DNA from 3 places in the Pseudomonas sp. FP2309 genome. Region 2 is predicted to be linked to each of the others. Evidence: predicted binding sites of a transcription regulator. Region 2 holds the regulator's gene; each other region holds the start of a gene.
The links. Region 2 encodes FliA, which starts transcription of late flagellar genes. Its sites were predicted from a motif close to CTAAAGTTTNNNNNNNNNNNGCCGNTAA; they were not measured.

Region 1 (7,488 bases), 580 kb from region 2:
CACACCGACGCCGATGTACGTGAAGCCCTGGCTTATGCGTCGGCGCAGGGGTTGCCGTTGCTGGTGATCGGCGGCGGCAGCAACCTGCTGCTGACCCAGGACATTTCTGCTCTGGTGCTACGTATGGCCAGCACCGGCATTCGCGTGCTGCACGATGACGGCGAGCACGTGGTAGTCGAAGCCGAAGCGGGCGAGGCGTGGCACCCGTTTGTACTGTGGACCCTGGAGCAGGGTTTCTGCGGTCTGGAAAACCTCAGCCTGATCCCGGGCACCGTTGGCGCGGCCCCCATGCAGAACATCGGCGCCTACGGTGTGGAGATCAAGGACGTATTCGCCGGCCTTACTGCGCTGGACCGCCAAACCGGTGAGCTGCGGGACTTCAGCCTGCAAGAGTGCAACTTTGCCTACCGTGACAGCCTGTTCAAGCACGAAACCGGGCGTTGGCTGATCCTGCGCGTGCGCTTTGCCCTGAGCCGCGCCAGTCACCTCAAGCTCGACTACGGCCCCGTGCAACAGCGCCTGGCCGGACAGGGCATCACCGAGGCGACGCCGAGCGATGTCAGCCGCGCCATCTGCAGCATCCGCCGCGAAAAACTGCCGGACCCCGCAGTGTTGGGCAATGCCGGCAGCTTCTTCAAAAACCCGCTGGTGAGCAAAGACTTGGCTCAAGAGCTGCAGACGCTGTATCCGGACCTGGTCGCTTATCCTCAGGCGGATGGGCAAATGAAGCTCGCCGCCGGCTGGCTGATCGACAAGGCCGGCTGGAAAGGCTTTCGCGAAGGCGATGCGGGCGTGCACAAGCTGCAAGCGCTGGTGTTGGTCAACTATGGCGGCGCCAGCGGGCACGACATCGCCAACCTGGCCGAGCGTATCCAAAGGGACATCGCCGAGCGTTTCAAGGTCGAGCTGGAAATGGAACCTAACAAGTACTGATGCCCTGAAAACAAAAATGCCCCGCATCTTTCGATACGGGGCATTTTTATGCGGCTAACAATCAGTCGTCACGGCTCATGATGCCGAAGATCTGTAACAGGCTGACAAACAGGTTGTAGATCGATACATACAGGCTCACGGTGGCCATGATGTAGTTGCGCTCACCGCCGTGGATGATCGCACTGGTCTGGAACAGGATGCACACGGAGGAGAACAGCACAAAACCCGCGCTGATCGCCAGTTGCAGACCGCTGATCTGGAAGAACATGCCCGCCACTACCGCCGCCAGCAACACGAAGAAACCGGCGGTGATGAAACCACCCAGGAAGCTCATGTCCTTACGAGTGATCAGCACGTAGGCCGACAGACCACCAAACACCAGCGCCGTCATGGCAAACGCCGAGCTGACCACTTCCGCACCGCCAGCCATGCCGAGGTAACGGTTGAGGATCGGGCCGAGGATAAAACCCATGAAACCGGTCAAGGCAAACGCCGAGACCAGACCCCAGGCCGAGTCACGCAGCTTGTTGGTCAGGAAGAACAGACCATAGAAGCCGATCAGCACGACAAAGATATTCGGGTAGCCAACGTGCATCTGCTGCGCCACAAACGCCATCACGCCGCTGAATGCGAGGGTAAGGGCGAGCAAGCCATAGGTGTTGCGCAACACGCGGCTGACTTCAAGCTGCTCAGCCTGCGCGTTGCCATTCACTGCGTAATTCTGTTCGCGCATGGCGACACTCCTTCGGTTTTGAAACGTTCAGTCGCAAAGATCATAACAGACGCTCTGTAACAAGCTATGGCGAGAGTTTGACAGTGTGTTTCATTCGGGTATTATGGCGCCCGCTGAGACAGGATGGCTTACTATAATCCTGTGACGCACAAGGGAAATTGGCAGAGTGGTTGAATGCACCGGTCTTGAAAACCGGCGAACGTTAATAGCGTTCCCAGGGTTCGAATCCCTGGTTTCCCGCCAAGATTCAAACGAAAGCCCCGCGATTGCGGGGCTTTTGCGTTTTTGGGGTTTGGTGCAGCAGTCGTCTATCGCCTGATCGTTTGCGCATGATTCAGGCAGTTCCGCAAATCTTTACAAATTGCCGTTTGCGCAAGGGTGACCTAGCTGCGATCAGGATCAACAACGCGCCAGCGAATTATCCGATACCCAGCACAACCACGCTTTCTGCGCGATCGTCTTGCTACTTCTGGCGTCCGGCTGTAACTCCTTCTTGAGTCCATGTACTCAGCCAACTGCGACATTGCGCCTATCATCCGGCGCCGCGGGCTGATCCCGCTGCTGGGAAGCACAAGCCAGTCGTATGTGCCTTCACCAAGGTTCATGCTGGGCAAAGCCATGACTGTATGCAGTCCTCTGGTTTTTGACCTGGTGTGACGTGAGGCAACGAGCTTTAGAGGCGAAAAACCGTGGCGGCGATCATGTGTTTGATCCAATCGGTGCGGCTCAATGCAAGTGATCCTATATCAAGCACATTGACGCGACTGCCAATGCTCCGGAGGAGTGAGAACGATCAGTTGTTTGCGCACAGATGGCAGCGGGTTTAATAACGCAAGACATGATGCGCGGACTTTTGTCTTGAAGCGCACTTTTGCAAATTGATGCCTGTTGAGAGTGCCGCTAAAGCTACGGCAGTAGTTGCCGATAAAAAAATGAAGTCGATACGGCTCATACGATCTTTGCATTAAAAAACTAAACGTCCGAGCGAAGGATGCTCCACCATTCGAGTGCATACATATGTACAGCAAACTCAGTATTTCCCAAAAGCTGTACCTTAGCTTTGCCACCATCGTAGTTCTGCTGGGCATCCTTGTCATCAGCGCATACCGTGGTTTTGGACAGGTAGACAGTGCGATTAATAGCAACGTCCACAGTTATCGCGTGTTAAGTCAGTCCCAGGTCGCCCTAGAACAGTTGATCAATATTGAGACCGGCATGCGCGGCTTCGTCATCAGCGGCAAGGACAGCTTTCTCGAACCCCAGATTGTCGGTGAAAGTGAGTTCTCAAGCAGTCTTGCGACGCTCAAAGAACTGACGATTGATAACGCGCAGCAGCAGAAACGGCTTGCTTCATTGGAGCAGCTACAAAAGCGTTGGCTGGACGAAGACGTCCATTCGATCATCGCTCAACGGCGTGAAATAACACAGAACGGCACCTCCGGGGATTCGCTGAATCAGCGCATAAGCAGGGGCGCAGACAAAGCCAAAATGGATGACATGCGCGGCATTATTGCAGAACTTTCGCAGGCGGAAGACGTTCTGCTGGCAAGCCGCACTCAGGAGATGAACAACGCCAAAGATCGCGCGATTACTATTCTGGTGGCCGGTGGTTTGATTGCTGCCTTTCTGGCGGTCATCCTCGCCTATGCTTTAGGCCGCACCACGCGTGCCCGCCTGCAAGTAGCTATAGACGCGGCGACAGCGGTTGCTGAAGGTAGATTGGACGCCGTGATTGATACTAGCAGCAGCGATGAGCTGCCCAAGGCGTTTGATCGCATGCAAACGCGCTTGCGGGAAATGATCCAGCAGATCAATAAAGCCGCCAGTCAATTGATTGAATCCGTTCAGAAGATCTCAGGGGCTTCGGAGCAGCTTTCCAGCGCGGTAAGCGAACAATCAAGTGCTGCATCCGCGATGGCGGCCACTGTTGAAGAGCTTACGGTAAGTATCAACCATGTCTCCAACAACGCAAACGAGGCCGGTGGCCTCGCTAATCGCTCTGGTCAGCAATCAACAGATGGATCCACCGTTATCCAGAACACCCTAACCAGCATGAACGGTATCGCGAAAACCGTGCAGCATGCCTCGACCAAAGTGTCAGAGTTGGGCCAACATTCTGAGCAGATATCTACAATTATCAGTGTCATTCAAGGCATTGCGGATCAAACTAATCTCCTCGCCCTCAACGCTGCCATTGAGGCTGCTCGGGCTGGTGAGCAAGGCCGCGGCTTTGCAGTCGTGGCCGATGAGGTGCGTTTGCTGGCGCAAAACACTGGTAAATCCACCAAAGAAATTGCCAGCATGATCGAAAAGATCCAACTCGGAGTCCGTGAGACTGTGGAGAGTATGCGCAGCGGTGTGTTGGAAGTTAGCCAGGGAGTAGAAATGGCTGAGTCGGCTGGTATGGCTATTACCGAAATTAGCGAAAGCTCTGGTCAGGTACTCGTGGTAGTCGAACAGATTTCGCTGGCCTTACGTGAGCAAACAGCTGCCAGTCAGGACGTCGCTCGTAACGTCGAGCGCTCGGCACAGATGGCTGAGCAAAACAATCTTTCTGTGCAAGATCTTCTGCGCGCCAGTAATGATTTGAACCAGTTGGCGATAGGACTTAAACAGGAAGTAGGTCAGTTTCGCTTGTAAGAAAGTGTCCGAAGTTTTTGTCCGGTTTGAGTCGCCCCTCACTCTCTAAACTCATCTGAAACTTTCGAACGCTAACAACGTCCCCAAGGTTCCAACCCCTGGTTTCCCGCCAAGATTCAAACGAAAGCCCCGCAATGTGGGGCTTTTGCGTTTCGGCGTTTGGCAATGTCAGCCATCAAATTCAACAACGGCAACCGAAACACTGCGCTCAACCCCACCGGCATTGCTGCCGCACCATGTGATCAACTGGCAAAACGAGGTGATGATGGTCACCGACGCAGCACGCGAGTGAGATGGGCCCGATACGGCCTAAACACACTTCTTGTAAAACGACGCCTAGTCAGGCACTTGTGAACCCAATGCAGGCGATGTGGGTATCTGCCATGCAGGTTGCTTGTCATCCTGGCTGTCGAATATGCCGCGCGCTTTGCGGAAGTCCTCCACGTTCTCGACGACCCACGTCCAGATAGGCGACATACGGATCAACAGTTCCCTGCCCAGCGGCGTCAGTTCGTACTCGACGCGTGGCGGAATTTCACCGAATGTTCGCCGAGCCACCAAGCCGTCCCGCTCCAGCGAGCGTAGCGTTTTCGTCAGCATCCGCTGGGTCACGCCTGTCATCTGCCTTTTTATTTCGGCATGACGCATGGTGCCGTACACCCCAAGGGCATGCAGGATGCCCAACGACCAGCGGCTTCCTGCGTGAGCCAGCACTTCTCGTCTGACCCCATCATCGTCTTCCCTGAGCGTTCGGCAGATGGCTTCTGCCTGGCTGAGAGTCTCCTGATCGGTCATTTCTTTCTCCGGTATCACAGGTGTGCCTTCTTACGAGCGCCGCCGAATCATGCAACGATTTATCGATCTTACAGGCAACCTATCTCAGGAGAAATCATGACCGAAGTCACCCGACGTTCCCCCCAATCCATTCTCGTTCTAGGCGCTGGTGAGCTTGGGTTTGCGGTTTTGCGGCATCTTGCGCGAGTAGCAACGCGCGCCCCTGGTTCCACCATCAGCGTCCTGCTACGGGATTCGACCATCAACACCCAGGTACCCAATAAAAAGGCCGAGCTCGATGAGCTTCGGGCGCACGGTATCGAAATGGTGGCGGCGGATCTGGTGAATGATTCAATCGATCAACTGGCTGAAGTGTTCGCGCGCTTCGATACCGTTATCGGCTGCGCAGGCATGGTTGCAGGCCGGGAGACGCCGATGAAGCTCGCTACAGCGGCGCTTAAATCCGGTGTGAAGCGCTACTTCCCATGGCAGTTTGGCGTCGACTTTGAGGTCATCGGCCGAGGCAGCCCTCAGGATCTGTTCGATGCGCAGCTTGATGTACGTGAATTGCTTCGCGCCCAGGATGAAACTGAGTGGGTCATCATCTCCACAGGCATGTTCACCAGCTTCCTTTTCGAGCCTGTTTTCGACGTGGTCGATTTTGAAAACGATACCGTGAACGCGCTGGGCACTCTTGAGAACAGCGTGACGCTCACGACGCCGGAAGACATTGGGATGTTGACCGCAGAAATCGTGTTCTTCGAACCCTCGTTCCGCAATCAGATTGTGTATCTGTCGGGCGACACGGTGACGTACGCAGAGGTGGCCAGTGTTCTTGAGCGAGTACTGGGCCGCCCGTTCGCCCGTAATGTGTGGACGGTCCCGTACTTGCTCCACGAATTGGAGAAAGACCCAACGCATCACATCAAGAAGTACCGCGCGGTATTCGCCCAGGGCAAGGGCGTGGCGTGGCCTAAAGCGGGCACTTTCAACGAGCAACAGTCGATTCCAGTCACGACCGCCGAGGCGTGGGCTCGGGCGCACCTGACGTCTTGAGCTGGCGGTTCCGATGCTACGCTCGCCGGTCGTTTACTTTTCTGCACCCCACAGGCAGCAATGGGATTTGATCTTAGCGCCTCGCCCCCCCGCGGCGCTCTTTGCTTTGGACCGTTCGTCCACCGCCCGGCACTCGCCCGGGTGTTGCCACTCCCATGTTTAAGCGCGGATGTCCCGAGCGTAAGAGCGGAGAGCCAGCATGGAAATTAATGAGAATGCCCCCGGCAACCTGTCACAGCAGGCGGTAACACGCGGCACAGACAATGAAACAGGGCACGACCCCAAGCGTGATGAGGATAAGATCCCATTGCCACCTGACGACGAGGCGCCTCTCGAAGAGGATATGTCGGACGTTGATGCTGCCGATTCCGTGGCGAGCGAACACCCCGACAACTGACGCGCTTCAGATCATCGGACCCGGCCATTGAGTCGGGTTTTTTTTGTCACGGTGCGGGTGATCCGCGCGTTCGGGGTAGGGATTTTCCTATCCGGTTTTCCAGTATCCCTACCCCAGAATAGGGATGATCTGATGGTTGCAATGCCATCATTAAGCCATTATTTCTCGAAGGTTGAGCTGCCGATCTGACTGCGCGACAGGTTGATGATGTCCTGCCAAAGGCTGCGCTAACTCAATGACTGGCTGGCTTGCAGCTTCCGCAAGCTTGGTTGATTGCCTGGACGGAAACACACCAGGCACCGACCTCTCCAAGAGAGATAACAATGAACGTCAGGAATATAAACCTCGCGCCCAGGTCTGCCATCTTCTTCTCGCTGATTATCCTGGTGGTTTTTGCGCTGGGCATTGTCGCAGTGATGCAAATGGGCAAGCTTCGAGAGTCGGAGCAGGATGTCGAAACCAATTGGATGGCCGGGATTCGTGATATTGGAAAGTTGCAGACGGGCGTCTTGCGCCTGCGCCTTGAAAGTATCCGTATCACCGTGACCGCCGATGAACAACAGCGCCAAACCCGCATCGCGTCGTTGAGCGGCTACCGCAACACGCTTCAGAACACCATCAGCGCGTATGAATCGTTGATTTCCGGACCGGTGGAGCGTGAGCTCTACCAGGCAGTGGTTGGCGATGTGCAGCAGTATTTCAAACTGTTGGATGAGCTGGAGCCATTGCTGCGAACTGGTGATAACGCCGCAGCCATTGCCCTGATCAATACCCGCATCAGTCCGATGACCAATACCATGCAAGACAAGCTGAACAAACTCGCGGACTTTAACGATGAGGGCGCCAAGCATTCAGGCCAGGAGGCTGCTGCAACGTACAGCACGGGTGTGACGCTGGTGATTGGCCTGCTGCTGGCGACCGTCATACTCACCGTGGTGTTGGCGGCGGTGTTGAC
Region 2 (7,488 bases):
TGCCGGGCGGATTTCCGAGGTGAGCGCGCGGTTTACCCTCGACGCCATGCCCGGCAAACAGATGGCCATCGACGCCGACCTCAACGCCGGCCTGATCGACCAGAACCAGGCCAAGTCCCGTCGTCTGGAAGTGGCCCAGGAAGCCGAGTTCTACGGCTCCATGGACGGTGCCAGCAAATTTGTGCGCGGTGACGCCATCGCCGGCCTGCTGATTCTGTTCATCAACCTGATCGGTGGCGTGGCTGTGGGCATGTTCCAGCACGGCATGACCTTCGGCGATGCGGGCAAGGTGTACGCCTTGCTGACCATCGGTGACGGTTTAGTGGCGCAATTGCCATCACTGTTGTTATCCACAGCAGCAGCCATCATGGTAACCCGTGCTTCGGGCTCCGAAGACATGGGCAAGCAGATCAGCCGGCAGATGTTCGCCTCGCCCAAGGCTCTGGCCGTGGCGGCGGGCATCATGGCGATCATGGGGATCGTGCCGGGCATGCCCCATGTGTCGTTTCTGAGCATGGCGGCCTTGGCGGGCGGTGGTGCGTATCTGTTCTGGAAGAAACAGAACCAGGTCAAAGTCATCGCCCAGCAGGAAATCGCACGCCAGCAGGAATTGCTGCCATCCCCGGCGCGGGCCCAGGAAACCAAGGAGTTGGGCTGGGATGACGTCACTCCGATCGACATGATCGGCCTGGAAGTCGGCTACCGCCTGATTCCGCTGGTGGACCGCAACCAGGGCGGCCAATTGCTCGCGCGGATCAAGGGCGTGCGCAAGAAGTTATCCCAGGACCTGGGCTTTTTGATGCCCACCGTGCACATCCGCGACAACCTCGATCTGGCCCCGAGCGCCTATCGCCTGACCCTGATGGGCGTGATTCTGGCCGAAGCCGAGATCTACCCGGACCGCGAGTTGGCGATCAACCCCGGCCAGGTGTTCGGCAGCCTCAATGGCATTACCGCCAAAGATCCGGCTTTTGGCCTGGAGGCGGTATGGATCGAAATCAGCCAGCGCAGCCAGGCGCAGTCCCTGGGCTACACCGTGGTGGACGCCAGCACCGTGGTCGCCACTCACCTTAACCAGATCCTGTACAAGCACTCCCACGAGCTGATCGGCCACGAGGAAGTCCAGCAATTGATGGGCCTGCTGGGCAAAGCCTCGCCGAAACTGGCCGAAGAGCTGGTGCCTGGCGTGCTGTCGCTGTCGCAATTGCTCAAAGTGCTGCAGGCGCTGTTGGCCGAACAGGTGCCGGTGCGAGACATCCGCAGCATTGCCGAAGCCATCGCTAACAACGCCGCCAAGAGTCAAGATACTGCCGCGCTGGTGGCGGCGGTGCGGGTTGGATTGTCTCGCGCAATCGTGCAAAGCATTGTGGGGCTTGACTCCGAGCTGCCTGTGATCACCTTGGAGCCAAGGTTGGAACAGATATTGCTCAATAGTATTCAGAAGGCAGGACAAGGCCAGGAAGAGGGCGTTCTGCTGGAGCCAAGCATGGCTGAAAAACTGCAGCGTTCGTTGATCGACGCCGCACAGCGCCAGGAAATGCAGGGCCAACCGGTGATTCTGCTGGTGGCGGGCCCAGTCCGGGCGATGTTGTCGCGGTTTGGACGCCTGGCAGTACCGAATTTGCACGTTTTGGCTTATCAGGAAATTCCTGACAACAAGCAAGTGACTATCGTCGCGACAGTAGGGCCCAACGGCTGAGGGTAGTGGGATATGCAAGTGAAGCGTTTTTTCGCCGCCGATATGCGTCAGGCCATGAAACTGGTCCGTGATGAGCTGGGCGCCGACGCCGCGATTATCGGTAACCGTCGTATTGCCGGCGGTGTCGAGCTGACGGCTGCCCTGGATTACACGCCCCAGGCCCTGGCGCCACGTGTGCCGAACATGGAACTTGAAGACGAGCTGCGCAAGACCGCGTCGCGCATCGTCTCGGCCCAGGCTGAACTGAGCATGCGTGGCGACAGCGATGCCACCACCAATCGCCAGTTGTTCGCCGGCCTGCCATTGACCGCCGCCGAGCCACTGGTAGAGCCCACCTTCATCGAACCGCCGCGTCCTGCAGCGCCAGCCCCGGCCGCCGCAGTCGACCAGCGCGTGTTCGACTCGATGCGCTTTGAACTCAATGGCCTGCGCGAACTGCTGGAAGTCCAGCTCGGTTCGTTGGCCTGGACGCAGTTGCAAGGCAGCAAGCCGCAGCAGGCCAACCTGTGGCGCCGCCTGCAACGCATAGGCCTGTCCGGCCCGTTGTCCCGCGACCTGCTGGCCCTGACCACCGAAATCGAAGAGCCTCGCCAGGCCTGGCGCATGTTGCTGGCCCATCTGGCGCGGATGATCGCCACCCCGGAAGTCGAACCCCTGGAAGAGGGCGGTGTGATCGCCATGGTCGGCCCTGCCGGCATGGGCAAGACCACCACCCTGGCCAAGCTGGCCGCCCGTTATGTGCTCAAATACGGCGCCCATAACATTGCGTTGGTGAGCATGGACAGCTACCGCATCGGTGCCCAGGAGCAGCTCAAGACTCTGGGGCGCATCCTCAATGTGCCGGTGACCCACGTCGACCCGGGCCAATCCCTGGCCAACGCCCTCGATCCGCTGTTGCGCAAGCGCGTGGTGTTGATCGATACCGCGGGCCTGCAAGCCAGCGATCCGGCGTTGCGCATGCAGCTGGAAAGCCTGGCCGGGCGTGGCATCAAGTCGAAAAATTACCTGGTGCTTGCAACCACCAGCCAGAAACAGGTTCTTACCGCTGCTTATCACAGCTACAAGCGCTGCGGCCTGGCCGGTTGCATCCTGACTAAACTGGATGAAACCGCCAGCCTGGGCGAAGTGTTGAGCCTGGCGATCAGCCATGAACTGCCGGTTGCCTACCTGACCGATGGCCCGCGGATTCCGGATGACCTGCATCTGCCGCGCCGTCATCAGTTGGTCAGCCGCGCAGTGAGCGTGCAAATGCAAGAAGAGCCTAGCGAGGAAGCGATGGCCGATATGTTCGCCGACCTCTACCACAACCCCGCCAAACGGGTCGGTTGAAGTCAGGATGAACACCGTGAAATGTACCTACATTGATGGTCTGCAAGCGATTCAAGCGGCCAAGCCATGTAGCCTGCGTCTAAGCAAGACAAGGTAAAGAAATAAAATGGGCAGCATGCATCCCGTACAGGTGATCGCGGTGACCGGCGGCAAAGGTGGCGTCGGGAAAACTAACGTGTCAGTGAATTTGTCCCTGGCCCTGGCAGAGCTTGGCCGTCGCGTCATGCTGCTGGATGCTGACCTGGGGCTGGCGAACGTCGACGTTCTGCTGGGGCTGACGCCCAAACACACCCTTGCCGATGTGATCGAGGGGCGCTGTGAACTGCGCGATGTGCTGCTGCAGGGCCCTGGCGGTATCCGCATCGTGCCGGCCGCGTCCGGCACCCAGAGCATGGTGCACCTGAGCCCGGCGCAGCATGCCGGTCTGATTCAGGCCTTCAGTGATATCGGCGACAACCTCGACGTGCTGGTGATCGACACCGCCGCCGGGATCGGCGAGTCCGTGGTCAGCTTCGTGCGCGCGGCGCAGGAAGTGCTACTGGTGGTCTGCGATGAGCCCACCTCGATCACCGACGCCTACGCCCTGATCAAACTGCTTAACCGTGACTACGGCATGAACCGCTTCCGCGTGCTGGCCAACATGGCCCAGAGCCCGCAGGAAGGGCGCAACCTGTTCGCCAAGTTGACCAAGGTCACGGACCGCTTTCTCGATGTCGCCCTACAATACGTTGGTGCAGTGCCCTACGACGAGTGTGTGCGCAAGGCTGTGCAAAAGCAGCGTGCAGTCTACGAAGCGTTCCCTCGTTCCAAGTGCGCATTGGCGTTCAAGGCTATTGCTCAGAAGGTCGATACCTGGCCGTTGCCCGCCAACCCACGGGGGCATCTGGAGTTTTTCGTCGAGCGATTGGTACATCAGACGAGCGCAGGACCCGTGCTATGACAGCGAACGGCTATAACGCCTACAAGAAGTCTGCCCGTGACAGTCAGGGTGAGTTGATCGAGCGTTATGCGCCACTGGTCAAACGCATCGCTTATCACCTGCTGGCTCGCCTGCCCGCCAGCGTCCAGGTCGAAGACCTGATCCAGGCCGGCATGATCGGTCTGCTCGAAGTGTCGACCAAATACGACGCGAGCAAGGGTGCGAGTTTCGAGACGTATGCGGGTATCCGTATCCGTGGCGCCATGCTCGATGAAGTGCGCAAGGGTGACTGGGCGCCCCGTTCGGTGCACCGCAATACACGTATGGTCAGTGACGCAATTCGCGCAATTGAAGCAAAAACCGGTCGCGACGCTAAAGATCACGAAGTTGCGGCCGAACTCCAATTGAGTCTCGACGATTATTACGGGATTTTGAACGATACCTTGGGCAGCCGCCTGTTCAGTTTCGACGACCTGTTGCAGGACGGCGAACACGAAGGGTTGCACGAGGACGGCGCGAGTACTCACATGGAGCCGGCGCGCGACCTGGAGGATGAACGCTTCCAGGGGGCGTTGGCTGACGCGATTGCCAATTTGCCTGAGCGTGAGCGACTGGTATTGGCGCTGTACTACGACGAAGAGCTGAACCTCAAGGAAATCGGTGAGGTCCTGGGGGTCAGCGAATCGCGGGTCAGCCAGTTACACAGCCAGTGCGCCGCCCGCTTGCGGGGGCGTTTGGGAGAGTGGCGAGCGCGCTGACAGGCAGTGTGGGGACACTGCAAAGCGATACCGCGACGGTGATTGACCGTCGCGGGTTCGGCTCGTGGTGCCCCCGGCAGTCCTTTTTGTGTAATGCCTGTTGATTGAAATGGCGCGTCCAGGTGCTGGGCGCGTTTAAGACTGCTTGGAGGTCGAATTGGACAAGAACATGAAAATCCTCATCGTTGATGACTTCTCAACGATGCGGCGGATCATAAAAAACCTGTTGCGTGACCTTGGGTTCACAAACACGGTCGAGGCGGATGACGGCCTTACGGCGATTCCGATCCTCAACAGCGGGAGCATCGACTTTCTGGTAACCGACTGGAACATGCCGGGCATGACTGGCATCGACCTGCTGCGCCACGTGCGCGCCGACGAGAAACTTCGCAGCCTGCCTGTGTTGATGGTCACCGCCGAAGCCAAGCGTGAGCAGATCATCGAAGCCGCCCAAGCCGGGGTTAACGGTTACGTGGTCAAGCCATTCACTGCATTGGCCTTGAAAGAGAAGATCGAAAAAATCTTCGAACGCATCCACGGCTAATGCCATCGCGGGGGAGCTATGGAGCATAAAGAAACGACACTGGGAGACTTTGAGTCAACCCTGAAAAAGCATGCTCACCAGTTGGTCGACAGCCTTGAAAAAGGCCATTTCGGCGACGCGGTGCAGTTGATCCATGAGCTCAACCAGACCCGTGACCGCGGCCTGTACCAGGAAGTGGGCAAGCTCACACGCGAGCTGCACAGTGCAATTGTCAATTTTCAGATTGACCCGCACATGCCCCAGGCCGAAGAAATCTCGCAGATTACTGATGCCACCGAACGCCTGTCCTATGTGGTCAGGCTGACTGAGGCGGCGGCCAACCGCACCATGGACCTGGTGGAAAACGCCACGCCCCTGGTCAACGGCATGGCCACTGAAGCCCAGGCCCTGAGCAACGACTGGGGCCGCTTCATGCGCCGGGAAGTGGGAGCTGAAGAGTTTCGTGAGCTGGCACGTCGGGTTGAAGGGTTTTTGTCGCGCAGCGAGCAGGACAACCGCACGGTGTCCAGCAATCTCAACGATATTTTGCTGGCCCAGGATTACCAGGACCTCACCGGTCAGGTGATCAAGCGTGTGACTCAACTGGTCACCGAAGTGGAGAGCAACCTGCTCAAACTGGTGCTTATGGCAGGCCAGGTTGACCGTTTTGCCGGCATCGAACATGACCGCGAAGCGATCCTCTCGGAAAAAGATCCACAAAAACATCTCGCCAAGGGTGAAGGTCCGCAGATTCATGCCGATAAACGTGAAGACGTTGTGTCAGGTCAGGATGACGTAGATGACCTGTTATCCAGTTTAGGCTTCTAAGGAGCACCCACATGAGCTTCGGCGCCGATGAAGAGATCCTTCAGGATTTCCTTGTAGAGGCCGGCGAAATTTTAGAGCAACTGTCCGAACAACTGGTCGAGCTGGAAAGCCGTCCGGATGATGCGAACCTGCTCAATGCAATTTTTCGCGGTTTTCACACTGTAAAAGGGGGCGCCGGCTTCCTCCAGCTCCATGAGCTGGTGGAGTGCTGCCACATCGCCGAGAACGTGTTCGACATCCTGCGCAAGGGTGAGCGTCACGTTGATTCGGAGTTGATGGACGTGATTCTCGAAGCACTGGATGCGGTCAACGGCATGTTCAGCGAGGTGCGTGAACGTGCCCCGATCACCGCGGCAACGCCGGAACTGCTCGCGGCCCTGGCACGCTATGCAGAGCCTGCGGACACCACGGCAGCGCCGGTGGTTGAAGCGGCGCCTGAGCCGGTGGCCGAGCCTGAAGCGGACGTCACGGACAGCGAGTTCGAGCAGCTGCTCAACTCCCTCAGCGCCGTCAAGGCCGAAGCCGAAGCGCCTGCCGCCGTTGCCCCGGCAGTGGAGCCGACCAGCGAAGACATCACCGACGCAGAGTTCGAGTCGCTGCTCGACCAATTGCACGGCAAAGGCCAGTTCGCCGCCGATGCGGTGGCGCCGGTCGCAGCTGCGCCGGCCGGTGAGCAGGTGCCTGCCGCGCCTGTCAGCACTGACATCACCGATGACGAATTCGAAGCGTTGCTCGACCAACTGCATGGCAAAGGCACGTTTGCTGCCGACGCCCTGCCGGCAGTCGCGGCCACCGCTACCGCCGCAGCGCCTGCCGCCAGTGCAGCGCCTGCCGGTGATGGTCTGATCACCGATCACGAATTCGAAGCCCTGCTGGACGATTTGCACGGCAAGGGCAAGTTCAGCGAGGTGCCTGCGACCGGCGCCGTCGCCACAGCAGCCCCGGCTGCCGCTAAAGCGGCTGCCCCGGCCAAAGCCGCTGCGCCTGCCGCCGCCGCCAAACCTGCGGCTGCCCCGGCAGCAGCGCCGGCGCCGGCGCGTGCCGCCGCAGCCGCTGCACCGGCTGCGGACAAACCGGCCAGTGAAGCCGAAACCACCGTGCGGGTCGATACCGCGCGTCTGGACGACATCATGAACATGGTCGGCGAACTGGTACTGGTGCGTAACCGCCTGGTGCGCCTGGGCTTGAGCAGTGGCGATGAAGCCATGCAAAAGGCCGTGTCGAACCTCGACGTGGTCACCGCCGACCTGCAAACCGCGGTGATGAAAACGCGGATGCAGCCGATCAAGAAAGTCTTCGGCCGCTTCCCGCGTCTGGTTCGTGACCTGGCGCGTCAACTGAAGAAAGAGATCAACCTGGAACTGGTGGGTGAAGAAACCGACCTCGACAAAAACCTTGTCGAGGCCCTGGCCGACCCGCTGGTCCACTTGGT
Region 3 (7,488 bases), 190 kb from region 2:
GCGTGCCCAACCCGGTGACGGACTCGGCGTCGGTCAAGGCCTGCTCGCACGCGACGCCCATCAGGGTGACTGCCTGGCTGACCGTTGCACGCAGGCTGTCGACGGTGCTGGCGATCTGCGCCGTGGAGGCCTGGGTGCGTTGTGACAGGCTGCGCACTTCATCGGCCACCACCGCAAAGCCACGCCCCTGCTCACCGGCGCGCGCCGCTTCGATGGCGGCGTTAAGCGCCAGCAAGTTGGTCTGTTCCGCGATGCCGCGAATGGTGTCGACCACCGATTGAATCTGCTGGCCCTGCTGACTCACTTGCTGCAACGCATCGGCGGTGTCGGTGAGGCGTTGGTTGAGTTGCTGGATGCTGGCCGTGGTGCGTTGGCTGTCGCGGCTGCTGTCTTCAGCGATGCGCCGTGTTTGCTGGGCACTGCCGGACGCCTGTTCGCAGCTTCGAGCAACGCCCATGGAAGTCGCGGCCAACTGGGTGGCGGCGGCGGCGATCTGGCTGATCTGGTGTTGCTGGTCTTCCACTTCGCTGAGGGTGCTGCCCGATTGAGAATTGAGGGTGAGCACGGCTGAACCCAACTGCTGGGTCTCATGGTTGACGCCCAGCAGGCTGGTGCGCAATTGCACCACCGCCACGTTCAGCGCCTTACTGATCACCGCGAGTTCGTCACGCCCTTGCACCTCCACCTCCACACACAGGTTGCCGTCGCGCAGGGACTCGGCCAGCGTCGTGATGCCACCGGCGCTGCGGCGGATGGAGGCTTCCAGGCACATAAACAGGTACAGCGCAGCCAGCGCCAGCAGGCTGAAGGTCGCCGCCACGGGGATGAACTGTTGGAGCAAGCGATCGTGGTAATAACTCAGGCGATCGTTCAACGAGTTCAACGACTGGTTGCGCAGCGCGCTCAGGCCGCCGAGCATGGCGTCGACACTGCGGTCGAACGCGGCGGTGTCGAGCTTGATCGTGCCGCCGAACACACCGTCGTCGAGCACTTTGAGTTCGTTATCCAGCACCTGCAGGCCACTGTCGTACTTTGCAGTCCAGGGCTCCATGCCTGCGTATGGCTTGGCTTTGAGCGAAGCGGCGGCTTTGATCAACTGGTCACGCGCATCGCCGATGCGGCCACGCAGGTCACGCAATTGCAAACGGCTTTGCAGGGTGAACTGCCCCGAGGCAATGGACGACTGCCCGACACTGGCCATGCGGCCGATGCGCTCGATCAGGTCGGACGTCTGTTGCGTGGAGATCTGCATCATCAGATAGGTTTCCAGCCACGGGTCGAGGATCAGCCCGGTGTCCAGGGCGATCTGCTCGCGCAACGCCTGCGCGGCACTGAGCGCCGAGGTGAAGCGGTCGTACCCGTCCGGCCACCAGCCCACGGTGCGCAGCGACTGGGTGTCCATCCCTTTGACCGCCGCTTGCAGGCTTTGGAAGCGCGACAGGATCTCCGCGCTGGCCTGTTGCGCCTTGAGCGTCTCGCTCAGGGCCTGCAGGCTTTGCTCGATCTGCGGGTAATTGGCGTCCACCGCACTCATCGCGGCCTTGGCCGCCGGGGTGGGCTCGCGCAGCAGGTCGACCGCTTTCCAGCGCGCCGCCAGGTTGCGCTGTACGCTCAGTTGAACGTCCAGCGTATCGAGCGCCAGCAACTGGCGCACGCCGGATTGTTCGCTGGCGATCACGTTCAATTTCTCGCGATAGTCCTGGCCGATCATCCACAGGCTGCCGGCCAGCGGCAACATGAAGAGGAAGAACAGGATCTGAAATTTACGTGCGAATCCGAAACGTCCGAGCAGGCGGATACCGGGTGTTAACAAGCTGTGCATGTCCGACTACTCCCTCAAACAACCCACTCGATTAAACAGCGGGCCAAGCCTTGAAATGACTAACGGCAAAATGCCATGTCATTGATTAGGCTGGCTCTAGCAAGATACGGGCCGCTGGCCCAGGGCCCCGAAACAGGGCGGGCGGCACGGTAATGGAGCCAGTTGTGTGCGCGAAAATGGGGCAAAAGCACTCAAGGGCGGCCGATAAGCTGTAACCGCCGCAGACGCTTGCCCAACACGCATTTCAAAAGGCTCTCAATCACAGCCATCTATCGGCCGCGAACCGAACAAACTTGAAGGGCTGATCAAAAACACCCGCGCCTATTTGACCTGCATGTACTGAGCAAAATGATTGATGTGATCGTCCAGGTTGTCTTCCAGCATCATCCGGTACTGATCGCAGCAATACTTGAGCATCGCTTCGCGCTCTGCGGCCATGTGCTCGCCGGACTTGAAGTTGCGCGCCAGGGCCCAGGCGTTGAAGCGGGTGGTGCCGAACATCATTGAGGCGCTGACCTGGCCGAGGTTGTCGAAGGTTTTAAGTTGTTCGTTCGACAGTTCGATGTGCGCATCGGCGCGGTCGTAGAACGCTTGGTCGGTGGCGTCTGCCATGGCGGGGCTCCAGAGTGATGATGGTTGAATGAACGGGTATCAAGCCAGCAGCGCGGTGATCCAGCGAATCTGCCGAATGATCGCTTGCCGCTTGGCGTCGGGCACCGTCTGCGCCTGCGCGAAACCGGCCAGGGTCTTTTGTCGCAGGCGCAATGCCCGCTGCCACTTGGCCAAAAATGCCGGGCTGCGGGCCTGCATCAGGAGCGGGCCGAAGTAGAGTTGCTCGGCGCTGTACAACACCGGTTCAGCGCGCTCGGCGACGATGATTTCATAGAAAAACCGGTTCTCGCGCAGCAGCTCTTCGCTGACGATGCGGTAACCGTTGTTCATCAACCAGACGCGCAGCGGTTGCTCGCCGCCGTTGGGTTGCAGGATCAGGCGTTCAACCCCGTTCAGGCAGGCCTTGCCGGCGTCAAGGATGTCGCGGATCGTCTCGCCGCCCATGCCGCACAGGCTGATCGCGGTAATCCGGTCTGCCGGTGCGATGGCCGCCAAGCCATTGGCCAGGCGCACCGTGATCTGCTGTTCCAGGCCGTTGTCACGCACGGTGCGCTCGGCCGCCTGGAACGGCGTGGTCGCCACCTCCCCCGCCACCGCCGCCTCGATCGCGCCGCGGCGCAGCAGCGCCACCGGCAGGTAGGCATGGTCCGAGCCGATATCGGCCAGCCGCGCGCCATGGGGCACGTGCGCTGCCACGCGCTCAAGGCGCGTGGACAAGGAGTGTTCGTTCAACCTGTGGTCCTTATCATTCCCCGGAAAACCGATCCCGGCTGTTGGTCAGATGCAACACCATGGCGGCCCGAGCCGCGTCCGGGTCCTGGCGCTTGATCGCGTTGAAGATCGCCTCATGTTCGCGGCTCGCCAACTGCCCGAGCTGGGCAAAATCGGCGCCACCGCGCTCGTCACTCTTGACCTGGGCACGTGGAATCATCGCATTGCCCAAGTGCTGCATGATTTCGCTGAAGAATGTATTGCCGGTGGCTTCGGCGATCAACTGATGAAAGCGCTTGTCCTCCTCCACACAACTGTCGTTGTTGACCAGGGACGCCTGGTAGTCGTCCAGCGCCTGGCGCATGTGGGCCAGTTGCACGTCGGTGCGGCGCAGCGCGGCCAGCGCCACCGCTTGCACCTCCAGGCCAAGGCGCAACTCAAGCATGTTGCGCACGCTGGCGACCGTGTCGACATGCAGGCGCAAGCCTTGCCGGGCCTGTTGCGCCAATACAAAGGTGCCGATGCCGTGACGCGTCTCCACCAGTCCCGATGCCTGCAACTTGGACAGCGCCTCACGCACCACCGTCCGGCTTACGCCGTGCTCCAGCACGATGGTGGATTCCGAGGGCAGTTTCTCACCGGGCTTGAGTTGACCCAGCAGGATGCGCTGGGTCAAGGCGTCGACCACGCCTTGGGCCAGGTTGTTGGAACGTCTACGCACAGGAGGCGAGCTTTCAATGGGCATTGCTACAGGTCCACGGGACTGGGCTGGCGGGGAGCTTAACACCCTGCGCAAGGGCAACGCAGGGTGGATTGCGCAAACCTTTAACTTGTATGACAACCAATCTTTATCGACCTTTTTTGGCGAGCCTCACAGGGCTCAGCTTGCGGCACCTACTGTGACTTCAATGGCCCAACAACATCCAAAAAACCCAGTAAATAAAGGCAAATAACCGAATCATCCAGCTACTCCCCAGCCTTATAAAAATAAAAACCGCCTGTCCTGGATTGCGAACCCAAGAAAAGCACTTGTATGATGTCTATCAACAAGACGCACAAACCCGCATAAAAATAATCAAGGGGAGTTTTTCAATGGTGAGCCCTACACGCCATGCACCTGCCGCTTCAAGCAGTGATCCGGTCCTTGCGCGCGCCGTGCGCAAAGTGAAGAGCCATGTGCTTCCACTGTTCGTGATCATGTTCATCCTCAACTACATCGACCGGGTCAATATCGGCTTTGTGCGCACGCACATGGAACATGACCTGGGCATCGGCGCCGCGGCCTACGGCTTTGGCGCCGGGTTGTTCTTCATCGGGTATGCCCTGTTCGAAGTGCCCTCCAACATGCTGCTGCAAAAGGTCGGCGCGCGGATCTGGCTGACCCGCATCATGTTCACCTGGGGCATCGTCGCCACGCTGATGGCCTTCATCCAGAACGAAACCCACTTCTACATCCTGCGTTTTCTGCTGGGCGTAGCCGAAGCCGGCTTCTTTCCGGGAGTGATCTACTACTTCACGCGCTGGTTGCCTGGCGTGGAGCGCGGCAAAGCCATCGCGATCTTCCTCAGTGGTTCGGCAGTCGCCTCGTTGATCTCGGGCCCGCTGTCAGGGGCGCTGTTGCAGATCGAAGGCTTTGGTTTTCACGGCTGGCAATGGATGTTCGCCATCGAAGGCCTGGCCTCGGTGGTGATCGGCTTTTTTGTATGGTTCTGGCTCGACTCCAAACCCCACGATGCCAAATGGATGACCCGCGAAGAACAGGACGCCCTCGTCGGCGCTATCGACGAGGAACAACGCCAGCGTGAGGCACTGACCAGCGTCAAACCAACGATCGGCAAGCTGCTCAAGGACCGTCAGATCCTGCTGTTTTGCGCGCTGTACTTCTGTATCCAACTGACCATTTACGCGGCGACGTTCTGGCTGCCGAGCATCATCAAGAAAATGGGTGACTTGAGTGATGTGCAGGTGGGTTTCTTCAACTCGATACCCTGGTTGATCTCGATCATCGCCATGTACGCCTTCGCATCGCTGTCGGGCAAGTTCAAGTTCCAACAGGCCTGGGTGGCGGTGGCGCTGTTGATTGCGGCGGCAGGCATGTTCATGTCCACCACCGGCGGACCAGTCTTTGCCTTTGTGGCGATCTGCTTTGCGGCCATCGGGTTCAAGTCGGCGTCGTCACTGTTCTGGCCGATCCCCCAGGGCTACCTGGATGTACGCATCGCAGCGGCGGTGATCGCGCTGATCAACTCCATCGGCAACCTGGGCGGCTTCGTCGCGCCGACCACCTTTGGCTTTTTGGAGCAGACCACCGGGTCGATCCAGGGCGGCCTCTACGGCCTGGCCGGCACCTCGGTGCTGGCGGCGATCCTGGTGTTCTTCGCCAAGACCGCACCCTCTGCCGCACTCGCATCGCCAGACGTGACGCCCAACGGCGCCGCCCTCAGCAAACCACTTTGAGCCTACCCAGGAATTTGCCATGAATACTCCAGTCATCACCCACTTGCAGGTCATCCCCGTCGCCGGCCACGACAGCATGCTGCTTAACCTCAGCGGCGCCCACGGGCCGTATTTCACGCGCAATATCGTCATCCTCAAGGACAGCTGCGGCAACACCGGCGTCGGTGAAGTGCCCGGCGGCGAACGCATCCGCGAAACCCTGGAAGACGCGCGCAGCCTGGTGATCGGCCAACCCATCGGCCAGTACCAGCGCATCCTCAACCAAATGCGCAGCACCTTTGCCGCGCGTGACTCGGCCGGCCGTGGCCTGCAAACTTTTGACCTGCGCATCACCATCCATGCCGTCACCGCCATGGAAGCCGCCCTGCTCGACCTGCTGGGGCAGTTTCTCGACGTCCCGGTGGCCGCCCTGCTCGGCGAAGGCCAGCAGCGTGATGCGGTGAAAATGCTCGGTTACCTGTTCTACGTGGGCGACCGCAACGCCACCGACCTGGCCTACCGCAACGAAGCGGACGCCGATGACGACTGGTTCCGCCTGCGCCATGAAACAGCCCTCACCCCGGAGGCCGTGGTGCGCCTGGCCGAAGCCGCCAAAGCTCGCTACGGCTTCAACGACTTCAAGCTCAAGGGTGGCGTCCTGAGCGGCGACGCGGAAATCGAAGCGGTCACCGCCCTGGCCGAACGCTTCCCCGACGCGCGTATCACCCTCGACCCGAACGGCGCATGGTCACTCAAGGAAGCCATCCGCCTGTGCCGCGACCAGCACCACGTGCTCGCTTATGCCGAAGACCCGTGCGGGGCCGAAAACGGCTACTCGGGCCGCGAAGTCATGGCCGAATTCCGCCGCGCCACGGGCCTAAAGACCGCCACCAACATGATCGCCACCGACTGGCGCGAGATGGGCCACGCGATCCAGTTGCAGTCGGTGGACATCCCACTGGCCGACCCGCATTTCTGGACCATGCAAGGCTCGGTGCGCGTGGCGCAGATGTGCCACGAGTGGGGCCTGACCTGGGGTTCGCATTCCAACAACCACTTCGATATTTCCCTGGCCATGTTCACCCAGGTGGCCGCCGCCGCACCGGGCGATATCACCGCCATCGACACCCATTGGATCTGGCAGGACGGCCAGCGCCTGACCCGCGAGCCCTTGACCATCGAAGGCGGCTACGTAAAAGTCCCGGCCAAACCGGGCCTGGGGGTGGACATCGACATGGAGGCCGTGGCCAAGGCCCATGAGCTGTACAAAGGCATGGGCCTCGGCGCGCGGGATGACAGCGTGGCGATGCAATTCCTGATACCGGGGTGGCGCTTCAACAACAAACAGCCTTGCCTGGTGCGCTGAGTCCTCAAGGCAACATGGGGCAATGTGGCAGGGGCTGGCCCCCTCCCACAGGGTTCTCGGTGATTTCAGCGTTTACGGTGCTGGGTTATTGGCTCACAAACGCGAGCACCCGCTGCAGCATTTGGTCGCATGCCTGCAACTGCTCAACATCGATGAATTCATCCGGCTTATGCCCCTGCGCCATGCTTCCCGGCCCACACACCACCGTGGGGATACCGGCCCGATCAAACAAGCCACCTTCGGTGCCGAACGCCACGGTGCCGTAATTCGTTGAGCCACAGAACTGCGCCACCCACTCGGCCGCCTGGCTTTGGGCGGATGTCGCCAACCCCGGATAACTGGACAACTCGCTGAGGCTGATCGCGGCGTGGGCACTCACCGCCTGCATTGCCGGCAGCAGGCAGTGTTCGGCGTAATGGCGCAGCGCGTCGGCGACCTGCCACGGATTTTGGGCCGGCAGCGCGCGCACTTCAAAATCGAAACTGCAGTGCTGCGGGACGATGTTCAGCGCCTTGCCGCCGTTGATCACACCGGTCTGTAC

Region 1: PSH59_RS15255 (methyl-accepting chemotaxis protein) is a predicted target of FliA. The motif match lies at 2,567-2,594, and genes of this name have one in related genera.
Region 3: PSH59_RS17175 (methyl-accepting chemotaxis protein) is a predicted target of FliA. The motif match lies at 2,092-2,119, and genes of this name have one in related genera.

What each region holds. Positions count from the first base shown of each region.
Region 1 is NZ_CP117439.1:3,354,024-3,361,511, reverse strand. Features, by position in the region: gene murB (UDP-N-acetylmuramate dehydrogenase) at 1-933, shown strand, start outside; gene PSH59_RS15265 (Bax inhibitor-1/YccA family protein) at 995-1,666, opposite strand; tRNA gene PSH59_RS15260 (tRNA-Ser) at 1,819-1,909, shown strand; gene PSH59_RS15255 (methyl-accepting chemotaxis protein) at 2,684-4,306, shown strand; gene PSH59_RS15250 (helix-turn-helix domain-containing protein) at 4,643-5,101, opposite strand; gene PSH59_RS15245 (aromatic alcohol reductase) at 5,198-6,136, shown strand; gene PSH59_RS15240 (hypothetical protein) at 6,336-6,533, shown strand; partial or broken gene PSH59_RS26405 (MCP four helix bundle domain-containing protein) at 6,857-7,488, shown strand, end outside.
Region 2 is NZ_CP117439.1:3,936,665-3,944,152, reverse strand. Features, by position in the region: gene flhA (flagellar biosynthesis protein FlhA) at 1-1,699, shown strand, start outside; gene flhF (flagellar biosynthesis protein FlhF) at 1,712-3,028, shown strand; gene fleN (flagellar synthesis regulator FleN) at 3,135-3,968, shown strand; gene fliA (RNA polymerase sigma factor FliA) at 3,965-4,705, shown strand; gene PSH59_RS18015 (chemotaxis response regulator CheY) at 4,875-5,249, shown strand; gene PSH59_RS18010 (protein phosphatase CheZ) at 5,268-6,056, shown strand; gene PSH59_RS18005 (chemotaxis protein CheA) at 6,068-7,488, shown strand, end outside.
Region 3 is NZ_CP117439.1:3,745,224-3,752,711, forward strand. Features, by position in the region: gene PSH59_RS17175 (methyl-accepting chemotaxis protein) at 1-1,822, opposite strand, end outside; gene PSH59_RS17180 (DUF3144 domain-containing protein) at 2,144-2,434, opposite strand; gene PSH59_RS17185 (tRNA (adenine(22)-N(1))-methyltransferase TrmK) at 2,474-3,166, opposite strand; gene PSH59_RS17190 (FadR/GntR family transcriptional regulator) at 3,180-3,890, opposite strand; gene PSH59_RS17195 (MFS transporter) at 4,238-5,602, shown strand; gene gudD (glucarate dehydratase) at 5,622-6,947, shown strand; gene argE (acetylornithine deacetylase) at 7,033-7,488, opposite strand, start outside.